DNA from 3 places in the Picosynechococcus sp. PCC 11901 genome. Region 1 is predicted to be linked to each of the others. Evidence: predicted binding sites of a transcription regulator. Region 1 holds the regulator's gene; each other region holds the start of a gene.
What was found. The regulator NtcA, encoded in region 1, controls nitrogen genes in cyanobacteria. The targets are predictions, from matches to a motif close to TTTGTANCNNNNGNTACAAA.
Positions count from the first base shown of each region.

Region 2: the regulator NtcA is predicted to act here: its motif matches at 2,997-3,016, upstream of FEK30_RS04740 (DUF4278 domain-containing protein).
Region 3: the regulator NtcA is predicted to act here: its motif matches at 2,894-2,913, upstream of urtA (urea ABC transporter substrate-binding protein).

Region 1 covers NZ_CP040360.1:2,429,130-2,433,726, forward strand. The annotation lists gene FEK30_RS12715 (DUF3084 family protein) at 1-1,211, opposite strand, end outside; gene ntcA (global nitrogen regulator NtcA) at 1,264-1,995, opposite strand; gene fabI (enoyl-ACP reductase FabI) at 2,276-3,052, shown strand; gene rsmH (16S rRNA (cytosine(1402)-N(4))-methyltransferase RsmH) at 3,129-4,001, shown strand; gene FEK30_RS12735 (Uma2 family endonuclease) at 4,076-4,597, shown strand, end outside.
Region 2 covers NZ_CP040360.1:773,791-778,387, forward strand. The annotation lists gene FEK30_RS04730 (transglycosylase domain-containing protein) at 1-1,665, shown strand, start outside; gene rppA (two-component system response regulator RppA) at 1,662-2,345, opposite strand; gene FEK30_RS04740 (DUF4278 domain-containing protein) at 2,551-2,964, opposite strand; gene FEK30_RS04745 (ATP-dependent Clp protease ATP-binding subunit) at 3,171-4,597, opposite strand, start outside.
Region 3 covers NZ_CP040360.1:1,057,339-1,061,935, forward strand. The annotation lists gene urtC (urea ABC transporter permease subunit UrtC) at 1-153, opposite strand, end outside; gene FEK30_RS06065 (ABC transporter permease) at 190-1,368, opposite strand; gene urtA (urea ABC transporter substrate-binding protein) at 1,468-2,784, opposite strand; gene FEK30_RS06075 (ADP-ribosylglycohydrolase family protein) at 3,004-3,954, opposite strand; gene FEK30_RS06080 (hypothetical protein) at 3,961-4,350, opposite strand; gene FEK30_RS06085 (bifunctional folylpolyglutamate synthase/dihydrofolate synthase) at 4,334-4,597, opposite strand, start outside.

The DNA.
Region 1 (4,597 bases):
CCATCTTTGACCTGAATATCCCCCAGAACCCCGGCTCGCCGCGCCCGGAATTGCGCTGCCCCCAACAGAAAATCCACTGGACGCCGGGCCGCAGTAGGATTTTGTACACTCAGCTCCTCTAGGGACAAAGTGGCAATCACTTCCCCGGCGCGAAAAACCTGCTCATTTAAAGTCACATCCGCAAACACTTGGACGGAACCTTCCCCCTGGAGGTAGTTCCCCGCCGCCAGGAGGCGCACCACGTAGTCCCGACCATCGGCGATTTGCCCTAGGAGTTGTTGCACTTGGGCATTGGTAATTTGCACCACCCGCGCCTCAAAGTCAGGATTAACGCCTCCGGTGGCAATGATCGCGTTGCGATTCGCTTCCCGGAGCAGCTGATCAACGGCTTGGCTGGCTGCTTTGGGATCAATAATCCGCACCACCCCAAAGGCTAAAACTTGCCCTGTGGTGAGGGCGACATTCCCACTCCGGAAATTGATGTAGTTGGCTTCGAGGATATCAATTTGCTGTTCTAGGGAGCCAATCTGATTTTCTAGGCCCGTGAGCACTTGATCTTTTTGGGCGATCGCCTGGTCGAGTTGGGCAATGCGACCATCGCGCTGGTTGATCTCGGCTTGGAGCTCACTTTGTTGGGCTTCTAGGGCTTCGATCTGCTGGGAGCGTTCCTCAATAATGGTGTTTTGTTGATTGAGCTGGGCGCGGAGGGTTTCACTTTGGGCCTGGAGGCGATCGCGCTGTTGCCGCAAGGTCGTTTGCTCTGTGGTGAGCGCATTAATATCAGCCTGAAGTTCGCTGGCCTGTTCCCGAAAACCCGCCAGTTGAGTTTGGGCCGTTTGAAATTTTGCTTCAATTTCTTGTAAATCTTGTTCTGCTTCTAGGCGATCGTCCCTCGCGGCCTGTAACTCTTTTTCAATCTTTTCCTTTTCTGCCGTCACATCCATCAACTCTTGCCGCCGCTGGGCGAGGATTTCGTCCAACTGAAAAACCCCCTGGCGCAAGGACTTGCTCAAGCCAAACAATAACCCCAAGGTGCTGGCGGCGATCACTGTTCCCGTCATTACCGTGACGACCACCGCCGTCTGTTTTGGCCGCAGATTAAATAATGTAAGCCGCGCTTTGCCGACCTTACTACCAAGGCGATCGCCCAGTGCCGCCAGGATGCCCCCCAAGATTAAAACTGAAAAGATTAGTACAAAAGCACTGGTCATTTAACAAAAAGGTGACATCCAAACACACAAGTATGACTTCTCTACTTTAGCGTTAAGCGAACTGTTGACTCAGGTTTACGGGGTCATGGACGGTAATTTTTTTCTTATAAATCGAAATCATGTCCTGTTCCCGGAGTTCTCCCAGGAGGCGCGTTACTGTCACCCGTGTCGAACCAATTGCTTCGGCGATCGCCTGGTGGGACAGTTTGAGATCAATGCGAATCCCCTCATCGGTCGGCACCCCAAAATCTCGACAGAGAATTAACAAGAAACTCACCAGACGTGAGCCCATATCCCGGTGGGCCAAGGTTTCAATCATCATCTCCGTTTGTAAAATCCGTGACGACAGCCCTTTTAGCATTAACATCGCTAATTCTGGGTGCTCATTAAGCGCCTTTTGCACCTGCTCAATGGGAGCCGATAACAGTTCCACAGGGGTAAAAGCCACCGCATGGTAAAAGCGATCCGACTTTTGTCCCGTGAGTAGCGATAAAACCCCAAAGACACTATTCTCCCGGAGCAGGGCCACCGTAATTTCTTCCCCCGCTTCATAGACCCGAGACAGCCGGACAGCTCCTTTCAGAAGAAAATAAACCCGTTCCGCTGGGTCCCCCGGAAAAAAGATCGTCTTGCCCCGGTCATAGTTCTCCACAACAGGTGGGAAGGGGCCACTGTGAAACTGACGAAACGCTGTCGCAAGGTCTGTAATTTGAGTCGCAGGTAGTTCAGGCACTGGATTGGCAGAAGAGAAAGGAGGTTGGTTGAAATCAGGGTTGTACATCATAGATTCTGTTGGGCAACAGTTCCCCACCGTGATGGGTGAAATATCAGCGCTCAGTGTGCAGAGACCATGAGCATTCCCCTTAAACTAAATCTTACTCTGGTATAGTATTTTGTACTTTTTGCTTCAAAATAATTATGGATTTCTGGGTTAGTTCCCAGGCATTTTGCAGAATTTTCCCTGATTTGCCCTAAAGTAGCCGTTTGCATCGAAGTCACCAGAGCGCGAAGATAATATACGCTGGCTTCTTGGCTTTAATTTTTTATACTTTTTGAGAACCCATATGCTTGATTTAACCGGAAAAAATGCCCTAGTCACTGGGATTGCAAATAATAAGTCCATTGCCTGGGGGATCGCCCAACAATTACATGCCGCCGGGGCAAATATTGGGGTTACCTATCTCCCCGATGATAAGGGACGGTTCGAGAAAAAAGTAGGTGAGCTTGTGGCGCCCCTCAACCCTTCCCTTTTTCTCCCCTGTAATGTGCAGGATGATGCCCAGGTGGATCAAGTGTTTGAGTCTGTCAAAAAAGAGTGGGGCAAGTTAGATATTTTGATCCATTGCCTTGCCTTTGCGAACCGCGAAGATTTGACGGGTGATTTTAGTGATACTTCACGGGATGGGTTCAATACGGCCCTTGACATTAGTGCCTATTCTTTAACGCGTCTGGCCCGGGGGGCGAAAACCGTGATGACCGAAGGGGGCGCCATTGTGACCCTGACTTATTTGGGTGGGGTGAAAGTCATCCCTAATTACAATGTGATGGGTGTGGCAAAATCAGCCCTCGAAATGAGTGTGCGTTATCTCGCGGCGGATCTTGGCCCCAGTAATATTCGTGTGAATGCCATTTCGGCTGGCCCAATCCGGACTCTGGCTTCCTCGGCGGTGGGTGGCATTCTCGATATGATTCACCATGTGGAAGCAACGGCTCCTCTGCGTCGGACTGTGACCCAAAAGGAAGTGGGTAATGCGGCGGCGTTCCTCTGTAGTGATCTTTCGAGTGGGGTCACGGGTCAAGTGCTCTATGTGGATTCTGGCTACGAAATTATGGGAATGTAATGTCCTGGTTTAGTGGCGATCGCCCTTGGGTTCCCCCTCAGTGATAGGGGGATTTTGTTTTTTATTGGATGGATTCATGGCGGCAGAGTTTAAGCATATTTCGGTGTTGCGAGAAGAGTTGGTAGCGGGCTTGGGAGTAAAACCAGGGGGTCATTACCTCGATGTAACCCTAGGGGGAGGTGGCCATACAGAATTGATTTTGCAGCAATATCCCGATGTGCGGGTGACGGGGATAGACCGGGATAGCCAGGCGATCGCCGCGGCGTCAGAACGATTAAAATCCTTTGGCGATCGCTTCCGGGCGGTGCGGTCAAATTTTGGCGAGTATAATCCCCAAGGAGAAAAATTTGATGGGATTATCGCTGATCTTGGGGTGAGTTCGGTGCAATTTGATCAAGGCGATCGCGGCTTTAGTTTTCGTTTTGATGCCCCCTTGGATATGCGCATGGATCAGCAACAGGTCTTAACAGCGGCGGATATTGTCAACACCTATGAGGAAAAGGCGTTGGCGAATCTGTTCTATGAGTATGGTGATGAACGATTGTCACGACAAATTGCGAAAAAAATAGTCATGAAACGCCCGATTCAGACAACTAAAGAGCTAGAAGAAATTGTGTTTTATACCTATCATCCCAAGGCCAGAAAAGCGAAAATTCATCCGGCAACAAGGGTCTTTCAAGCATTACGCATTGCCGTCAATGGTGAACTCGATGCGCTGCAATATCTATTAGTCAATGCCCCTCAATGGCTTAAACCCCAAGGCCGATTAGGGATTATTAGTTTCCATAGTTTAGAAGATCGCTTGGTTAAAAATGCTTTTCGGCAGCGGGACATTTGGCGGGTTCTAACAAAAAAGCCAATGGTTGCCAGTGAAACGGAAATTAACCAAAATCCCCGGGCACGATCCGCAAAATTACGCTTTGCCGAGTTGAAAGAAATAACAGAATAGGCGATCGCCTTTTTCTGAAACAGACAAGCTAAGCTGGATGCAGACAAAATTTTCTGGCGATGGGGTCTAGCGTAATGAATTTCACCCTCAGTCTTCCCGATACATGCAGGCTCAGTGGCGAACAATTTTTTGAGTTGTGCCAAAACAATCCGGACTGCCGCTTTGAACTCAGTACCCAAGGAGAATTAATTATCATGCCACCGACGGGCGGAGAAACTGGACGACGCAATATTAAGCTATCTGCCCGCCTAGAAATATGGAGTACAACAAATCAACAAGGCGTTGCGTTTGATTCTTCCACTTGCTTTAAGTTGCCCAATGGTGCCCACCGTTCTCCAGATGCGGCCTGGGTAAGCCGTCACCGTTGGGATGCCCTCACCGCTACCGAAAAAGCGAAGTTTCCGCCCCTCTGTCCAGATTTTGTTGTGGAAATTCGTTCCCCTAGCGATCGCCTCCAAACCCTCCAGGAAAAGATGCAGGAATATCAAGACAATGGCGCAAAATTAGGCTGGCTGATTGATCCGACCACGGAGCGGGTAGAAATTTATCGAGAAAACCAAGCGCCAGAAATTTTAGAGCAACCAAATTGTCTTTCT
Region 2 (4,597 bases), 1.4 Mb from region 1:
GTTTATTTTGGTAAAAATTTAGAAGAGTTGACCCTAGGGGAAACGGCGATGATTGCGGGTTTAGCGCCAGCCCCCAGTTTATATTCACCGTTTGTTAATCTCCAGGCGGCGACGGTACGGCGGGATCAGGTGCTAGAGCGGATGTGGGAAGAGGGTTATATTTCCCAGGCCGAGTATGAAACGGCGATCGCCACCCCCATTGAAACGAATCGGCAAACGCCCCAACGTTTACTGCGCAAATACCCCTATTTTGCTGATTATGTGAAGGCAGAACTGAAACGGTACCTTTCCCCAGAGCAGTTGGAAACGGGCAGTTTTGTCATTGAAACGACCTTAAATCCTCAATGGCAGGAGTGGTCAGAGGCGGTTGTGGCGGAAGGAATTACGAACTACGGACGTTATCAACGCTTTGAACAGGCGGCGATGGTGAGCATCGATCCCCGCAGTGGCCAGATTAAAACGATGGTTGGGGGTTTAGATTTTGAAAATAATCAATATAACCGCGTCACCCAAGCCCAACGGCAACCGGGTTCGACCTTCAAAATGTTTGTCTATGCAGCGGCGATCGCCTCTGGGATGTCTCCCAATGCAACCTATGTTGACCAAGAATTTGCCATTGATGGCTACCGTCCGAAAAACTATTCCGGTACCGTCAGCAATCAAGCCGTTTCCCTCACAGAAGCCCTGACAAAATCGATCAACACCATCGCCTTGAGTGTGATGCTCGATGTGGGTTGGGACCCGATCATTAATCTCGCCCACCGCATGGGCGTTGAATCGGAGATGAAGCCCACCTATTCCTTAGCTTTAGGTGCCTGGGAAGTAAATTTACTAGAGCTAACCGCCGCCTATGGCACCCTCGCAAATGGTGGCGCTTATCAGCCTGTGTATGGCATTAGTCGAATTCTTGATCGCAATGGCAAGGTCGTTTACCAAGCGAACCGCAAACCGATCCAAGCTATCGATTCTGATAGTGCCGCCATCATGACCTATATGCTGCGCAATGTCGTGAGTAGCGGTACCGGCAGCCAAGCGAATATTGGTCGTCCAGTGGCCGGGAAAACAGGCACCTCTGATCAGGCGCGAGACCTGTGGTTTATTGGTTACATCCCCCAAATGGTAACAGGGGTTTGGCTCGGCAATGACGATAATAAACCCACCTGGGGAGCCAGTAGTACAGCGGCGCGCCTTTGGGGTGATGCAATGCGTCAAATTGCAGCGGCCATGACGGTGGAAGACTTTCCCAAATTACCAAATTTAAATAATCGCGTCGGTTCTATTGCCGCAGAACCAATCCAAGGGGGCGCGAAAAAAACGAAGGTCGTTGCCACAGATACAGAAGAAAAAACCAGCACCACAAATTCAGAAGCACAAGAGACCACGGAAGCATCCTCTGATGAGCGCCCAACCCCAGAGGCAGCGGCGACAACACCGACGAGCAATGATAATAAAGCTGTGGTCGACAATGAAATTAAACCCCCAGCACCGGCCTTTGACTTCACTGATCCGGCGGATACTGTGCCTCCCCTTGCCCCCTTACCGAGGAATAATCGACCTGCATCCACCGCAACGCCACCGAGTCCGCCTGCGGCCCCAAGACCAGCTCCTACGAATGTTGATGTGCCGGCTCCCCCTGTCATTCAAAAGAAGGAAACAGCTCCCTAGGTATTCTGCTCGCCAAAGTAATATCCTTTTCCGTAAATGGTGTGGATTAGAGGGCGATCGCCTTTTGCTTCTACCTTGCGTCGTAGCAAGCGTACCAGAGCCGCCAGCACATTACTGCTAGGAGATTCATCGCCATCTTGCCAGAGGTGTTGATAAATTTGCTCGTGGGTCAGAAGTTGAGCTGGGTGCTCCATAAAATAGCTCAGGAGTTGCAACTCCCGATCCGAGAGGCGAATGGCCCGGCCAGCACGGTAGGCCATTTGGTTGGCGATATCTAATTCGAGATCGGCGATCTTTAAACGATTAGGTGGCTCTCCCCCCGGCGATCGCCTTAATAACGCCCGCACCCGGGCCAGCAGTTCCCGCAACTCAAAGGGCTTGACTAAATAATCATCAGCACCAGCATCTAGACCAGAAACCCGGTCGTCCACCGTATCCTTGGCCGTTAAAAATAAAATAGGCGTTGTGCGGCCTAGCGATCGCACCCGTTGGCAGATTTCAACCCCCGAATATTGCGGCAACATCCAATCCAAAATCAGTAGATCATACTCTTGATCGCAGGCCAGTTCTAACCCCTGCTGGCCAGTTTCTGCCAATGCTACGGTATGCCCTTCCCGTTGGAGCACTTGGCTAAGGGCGCCCCGTAATTCCCGTTCATCGTCTACCAACAAAATGCGCATGGTTACTTCCAAAACACCTTGATTCCCATTATTCCCGAAGAAGGAAACCTGACCCAAGGCGATCGCCGACCATTTTTCCAATAAAAAAGGAAGCAGCTTCCATCCACTTCCAACTAATATTCATTATTCTTACTGTTACGACTACTGGGGAGATTTACCTTGTTCTATCACCAGAGTCAGAAAGAGTTTAAATCAAAATCACAACTTACACCGAGGATAAAGCATTAGATTCCTGTTGCAGCAGGGTAATCAGTTGTTCATCCCCCTGGGCTTGGGCCGTGCGGATCCGCCGTTCTAAGCTGCGGCGCATATTTTCTAGGTGCACACGCCGGGCGTCTTGACCCATTAATTTAGAGAGCTGTGGGACTCGTACCGGACAAGCTGCAGCGGCCGCTTCCTGTTGCTGTTGGGCCGTCGCCTTAACCACAGGTTGCTGAATCGCGTAGGTGCCACCCCGATAGTGGAGAAGTACTGACTCAACATCCGGACGATCAACTGTTTGCGTTACACAGTGTCGCCGCACCGTTTGTCCACGATAACGACCTAAGATATCCCCTTCTGTCACTTCTAAGGTTGCGGGAAGAGAATCATAGGAAACACCACGATATGTCAATTTCATAGAGATTTCCTCACTGTGCCTCAAAACTTTTTTCTGTAACTATTGTTACATTAATTCCTAAATTTTCTCGAAAAAATCAGAAAAACTTAAGGATTCTACTTAGATTGCGTATAACCAAGCCACAAAAAAGGAGCCCGAAAGCTCCTCTTGGCATCTTAGGTTTTAATTAACGTTAGGGTTATCGACAGGCTATGGATTGGTCACAGTTAACCAGGTTGCTTGGCTAATTCCAAAGGTTTTGCCGCTTTACTGACGGCCACTTTACCTTCTTCATTGATGTCAACGATCGCCGTATCACCAGAACCAACGCGGCCAGAAAGAATTTCCTCAGCGAGGACATCCTCTAACAGGCGCATAATCGCGCGACGTAACGGACGGGCACCATAGGATGGGTTGTAGCCTTCTTCCACGAGTCGCTCCTTAAACTTGTCGGTAACTTGCAACTCAATTTCCTGCTCAGTCAGGCGCTTGAAGACGTCCTTAAGGAGGATTTCGGAGATTTCTTTAACCTCTTCTTTGTTGAGTTGACGGAAGACAATAATCTCATCGAGACGGTTGAGGAACTCTGGACGGAAGTATTGCTTGAGCTCTTCGTTGACCAGGGAGCGGATCCGGTTGTACTGAGATTCTGCCGCATCTTCGCCAAATTCAAAGCCGAGGCCACCACCACCTTTTTCAATAACCTTGGAGCCAATGTTGGAGGTCAAGATAATCAAGGTGTTCTTGAAGTCGACGGTGCGCCCCTTCGCGTCGGTTAAGCGTCCATCTTCAAGGATTTGCAGCAGCATGTTGAAGATGTCGGGATGTGCCTTCTCGATTTCGTCAAAGAGAATAACGGTGTAAGGACGACGACGAACGGCTTCGGTTAACTGGCCGCCTTCGTTATAACCGACGTATCCGGGAGGGGAACCAATTAGTTTAGAAACGGTGTGCCGCTCCATGAACTCAGACATGTCGAGGCGAATCATCGCATCTTCAGAACCGAAGAAGTAGGCAGCTAAAGCCTTAGTCAACTCGGTTTTACCAACCCCAGTGGGGCCAGAGAAGACGAAGCTAGCAATGGGACGGTTGGGGTTTTTCAAGCCAACGCGGGCGCGACGAATGGCACGGGACACTGCTTTGACGGCATCCTCTTGACCAATCAGCCGCTGGTGCAGGGTATCCTCCATGTTGAGAAGCTTGGTGGATTCGCTCTCGGTAAGTTTGTTGAGGGGAACCCCTGTCCAAGAGGCGACGATGTGGGCGATTTCTTCGGCATCAACCACGGCATCGATGTCGCTATTTTTCTCTTTTTGGCTGGCGGCGATCGCCCGAATTTCGGTTTTGATTTCCATTTCGCGATCGCGCAATTCACCCGCTTTATCGAAGTCTTGGGAGCGCACCGCTTCATCCTTTTGCTTCAGGACATCGCGCAATTCTTTATCGAGTTCCTTGGCTTCAGGGGGCAGTTGGGAATTAATCAACCGAACACGGGAACCCGCTTCATCGATCAAGTCAATGGCTTTGTCGGGCAAGAAGCGATCGCTGATGTAACGGTCGGCTAATTTTGCCGCTGCATCGAGGGCTTCATCAAGGATTTTGAGCTTGTGGTGCTGTTCATAGCGTTCCCGCAGACCAAAGAGAATTTCGATGG
Region 3 (4,597 bases), 1.4 Mb from region 1:
AAAACGCCCCACGAGTTTGAGGCGAAATTCCGGCAAAATCAAGGGCAAGACGACCATCGTAATGATCACCAGAGCAAGGATGATTGCTCCCTCAATGAGAAGTTTGGTGCGCTGTTGTTTGCGCTGGTCACGTCGGGTTAAACCTACATTCATTGTGCTGTTTATGGGCTGGGCTATCGGAACAAGGGCTTATAGTTCTGCGGTTCTGCCTTTCGGCGGGAAGAGACCCGCAGGCCGGAACTGGAGGAAGCCGATAATAATCACAAAGGTCATCACCTTCGCCATACTGGTGGTGGCAAAAAAAGTGGCCAAATCCAAGAGAAATTGTGGGGCTTGGAGGGAGGTAAAAACGGTAACAAATGTGCCAGAACCGATGAGATAGTTGATAATCCCCAAACCGAGGGCCGCCAAAATGGTGCCGAGCAAATTACCAACGCCCCCCACAACAACCACCATAAAGGCGTCTACGATGTAGTTTTGGCCGGTATTTGGCCCGACGGAACCCAACAGGGCGATCGCCACCCCGGCAATGCCAGCTAGACCAGACCCCAGGGCAAAGGTCAAGGCATCCACGCGGGCGGTGGGAATCCCTAAACAAGAACTCATTTCGCGGTTTTGGGTGACGGCACGGATTCGGAGGCCCCAGTTGGATTTGTTCAAAAACCAGTACATCGCCCCCAGACAGATCAGGGTCAAGACGATGATAAAAATGCGGCTGTAGGGCAGTTGGGCGGAACCCAGGGAAAGTCCCCCCTGGAGCCATTGCGGCGCAGTCACATCCACATTTCGGGCACTAAACCACGGCTTTGTGAGGGCGTCATTTTTCGTCAGATTGACCGCGAAAATTACCCCAAAACCAAGGGCAAAGGCGGCAACCACGTTTAATTTATCCAGCCACGTTTTTAGGGTCGCAGATTGGATCTTGGCGAGATTTAAAGCTTGGAGCACAGCCCAGCGGAGCACATCTTTGAGCAGAAAGGCAATGACCCCGAAGGCGATCGCCCAGTTCACACTGCGGACAAACTGCTGCAAAATCAGGCTAACCCCCCAGGTGGCCAAGAGGGTTTCTAGGGGACGGCCATAGAGATAGCGGATCACGCCCCGCTCCAGGCCAAAGCCCACTGCGGCGGCGACAAAAAAAGCCAGGGGAATCGCAAAGATAATGTAGAGATTAAAAAAAGGTTCCCCAAACCCCCGGAATACATTTTGAACCACGAAGGTTGTGTAGGCGCCCAGCATCATTAATTCGCCGTGGGCCAGGTTGATCACCCCCATCAAACCAAAGGCGATCGCCAAACCCAAGGCCGAAACCAAAAGCACAGAGCCAATGCTGACTCCGTTAAAAATACCGATTAAAAGTTCTGTCACAGGGCAAACCCACCACAATACGCGCAATAAAACCGCGAGAAAGCCGGATTCTGTAGGGCGGAATCCCAGCTTTCCCGGAAAACATCTGGGTTTTAGGCCCTAGATGGCATATTTTTCACCCTTTGTGGGGTCGCTCCAGTCACAGGCAAATCCTTTGGTGGATTCAACATACTGGTTCCAGGCTTGGGGGGCGATGGGGCCGTCGGTTTCCCAGACGATATCGAACATCCCATCTTCCCGTACCTGACCGATGCGCACGGTCTTTGAGAGGTGGTGGTTAACATTCATCGTCACTGGGCCTTCGGGAGCCGCAAATTCTTGACCAATGGCGGCACTCCGTACAGCTTCGAGGTCATAGGCATCGGTCGCCCCATTGGCGATCGCCGCTTCTACCGCCTGCTTCCAGATGTAGACCATGATGTATGCCGCTTCCATGGGGTCATTGGTCACCCGGTCTTCACCGTACTCTGCTTTAAAGTCTGCCACCCACTTTTCATTTTCGGGGGTTTCTACGGTTTGGAAGTAGTTCCAAGACGCATAGTGACCCGTGAGGTATTCGGGGCCAATCTGACGAACTTCTTCTTCGGCGATCGACACCGACATGACCGGATATTGCTCCGGGGTGAGGCCCGCATCACGAATTTGCTTAAAGAACGCAACGTTACTGTCACCGTTCAAGCTATTGAAAATCACGCCGCCGTTGGGAAGCGCTGCTTTGATTTTGGTGATAATCGGCGTCACTTCAGTATTACCTAGGGGCAGATAGTCTTCGCCGACCGTGGTGCCACCTTTGGCTTCTAACTGGGCTTTGATAATGGTGTTCGCAGTTCTGGGGAATACATAGTCAGAACCCACGAGGAAAAATTCTGTGCCCTTATTTTCGAGGAGCCAATCCACAGCGGGCTCGATTTGTTGGTTCGGGGCGGCCCCAGTGTAGAAGATATTCTTCGAGCATTCCTGGCCTTCGTACTGGACAGGGTAGAACAGCATGTGGTCTTTTGCTTCAAAGACATCTTTAACCGCTTTTCGGCTGGCAGACGTCCAGCAGCCAAAGACGACGGCGACACCATCTTGGTCAATGAGTTTTTCGGCTTTTTCTTTGAAGACATCCCAGTCGGAGGCACCATCTTCGACAATGGCTTCGATTTGTTTGCCATCGATGCCACCGGCGGCATTAATTTCTTTGATGGCGAGTTGTTCGGCTTCGACCACGGTGGTTTCACTAATGGCCATGGTGCCACTGAGGGAGTGGAGAATGCCAACTTTGATCGTGTCACCACTGGGGGTTGAGGTTGTGCTGCCACTATCGGGGGTATCAGGGGTTTCTGTGGGTTGGCCGCAGGCTTTGAGGAGAATACTGGAACCGAGGGCGGCGGAACTGTAGAGAATAAATTTACGTCTTCCGAGATTACTCATGGTTAATGCGATTTTCTCAAGGGGCTTTGGGATAGTGTGTGGGAGGAAAGAAGCTTAAAAGTTTAAGTCGTGTTTAAGCTTTGCAGTGTAAAAGTCCCGCCCCTAAAAAAATGTGACACTTGATACAAAGTGCCGATGCGCTTGATTCAAGGGTTTGTTAATGGAGAAGAATTAATTTAACTTTACATTAAAGAAAATGGACTGCTTGCCCCTGCTCGGTCAGCGGATAGCTGTGAAGAGGCGATCGCCTAACTGGAGAATGTCATCCCGCCGGGGAATTTGCGCCAGCCAGTCAGGGGGAATATTGTCGAGGCCGTAGTAAAGTCCGGCTAAACCGCCGGCGATCGCCGCTGTGGTATCGGTGTCGTCCCCCAAATTCACCGCCGCGAGCACCGTATCCTGATAGTTATCATGGTTTAAACAACACCAAAGGGCGGCTTCGAGGGCATGGACGACATAACCGCTCGCTGCAATGCTTTCCCTGGGAAGTGTGGCGAAATCTGCTGCCAAAAGCCGCTGGTAGTGGCTGAGTTCCGGCTTGTAAATGGAATCGCGATAAAACTCTTCGGCCCGTTGTATCCCTTGCTGGTAGGCAATTTCAATACTTTTTCCGTGTAACAGTTCCAGGGCAATGGAAATATAAATGCCGCAGGCAATGAGGGAACGGGGATGACGGTGGGTCAGATAGGAAATGTTGTGCACGAGATCCAAAAGATCGGCGTAGGGCAGTCGCTCACCACAAAAGGCGAGGGGCAAAATACGCATTAAGGAGCCGTTGCCATTACTCCGCTCCCCGATCCCACCTGCTTCCAGGGGATTGATACCCGCTAAAATTTGATGAATTGCGGCGGCGGTCGTGTTGCCCACATCAAAGGTTTCGCCGTGGGGTGTCCAGTAAGCTTCCTTGAGCCAAAGACCCATCTTACGACCCAGATGTTCGGGGAGTTCTTCGCCCAGACCCACTTCGGCGATCGCCTCGGCCAGACAAAAAGTGAGGGAACTATCATCCGACCAGGTACCGGGGGGTTGATTGTAGGTGCCATAGCCCCGCATCGTTGTCACAGGATCCCGCTGTCGAGTGCTGCGCTCAGAAAATTCCACAGGCACGCCCAGGGCATCCCCCACACAAAGCCCCAATAATCCCCCGTGAATCTGCGCTTGCGTAACCATCAATGACTACCCCCCTAAGTGATCAAATTGCTCAAACATATTGTGGATCAACTGTTGGGTTTTCGCTTCCAGTTTTTGCCAATCCACGGCCCCAGACGCCTCGAACAGGGTTTCATCGATTTCCACGGTGCAGCCATTTTCCACGAGGGCTGCGGTGGGATAGGCAACAAAACAGATCTGGTAACAGAGATCCCAGATATTAACCGTCGTTTCGATGTGGTCTTTCTTCAGGCGCAAAACGTAGCCAGGGTAGGGGTCTTGAATATCTTCGTACTCCCCAGTCCAGGGGGAATCTTCTAATTGAGCACGGAAATTATCGACGACCCGAATAAAGGCCGGTTGGAGCAGCATTTCGGCCTGATTCCAGGCTTTACGGGTTTTAAATTTTGGCTGCATAACTTAGAAATTCTCCCAAAAGATACAACGAACCACATAACACCCTAGTGTGGGGGGTGGCGATCGCCTGATCAAGGGCTTCAGATAAGGTTTCATGGGTTTGACAGGATGCGAGGGCCGAACAAATCACCTGGGCCAACATTGCTAAACTCTGGGGATCGGCGCTGCTATGGCCCCCCACTGGTACGAGATGCAAGTGATCCCCGTCTCGCAGGAGGGCTTGGAGGACATTTTGGTGATCCTTGGT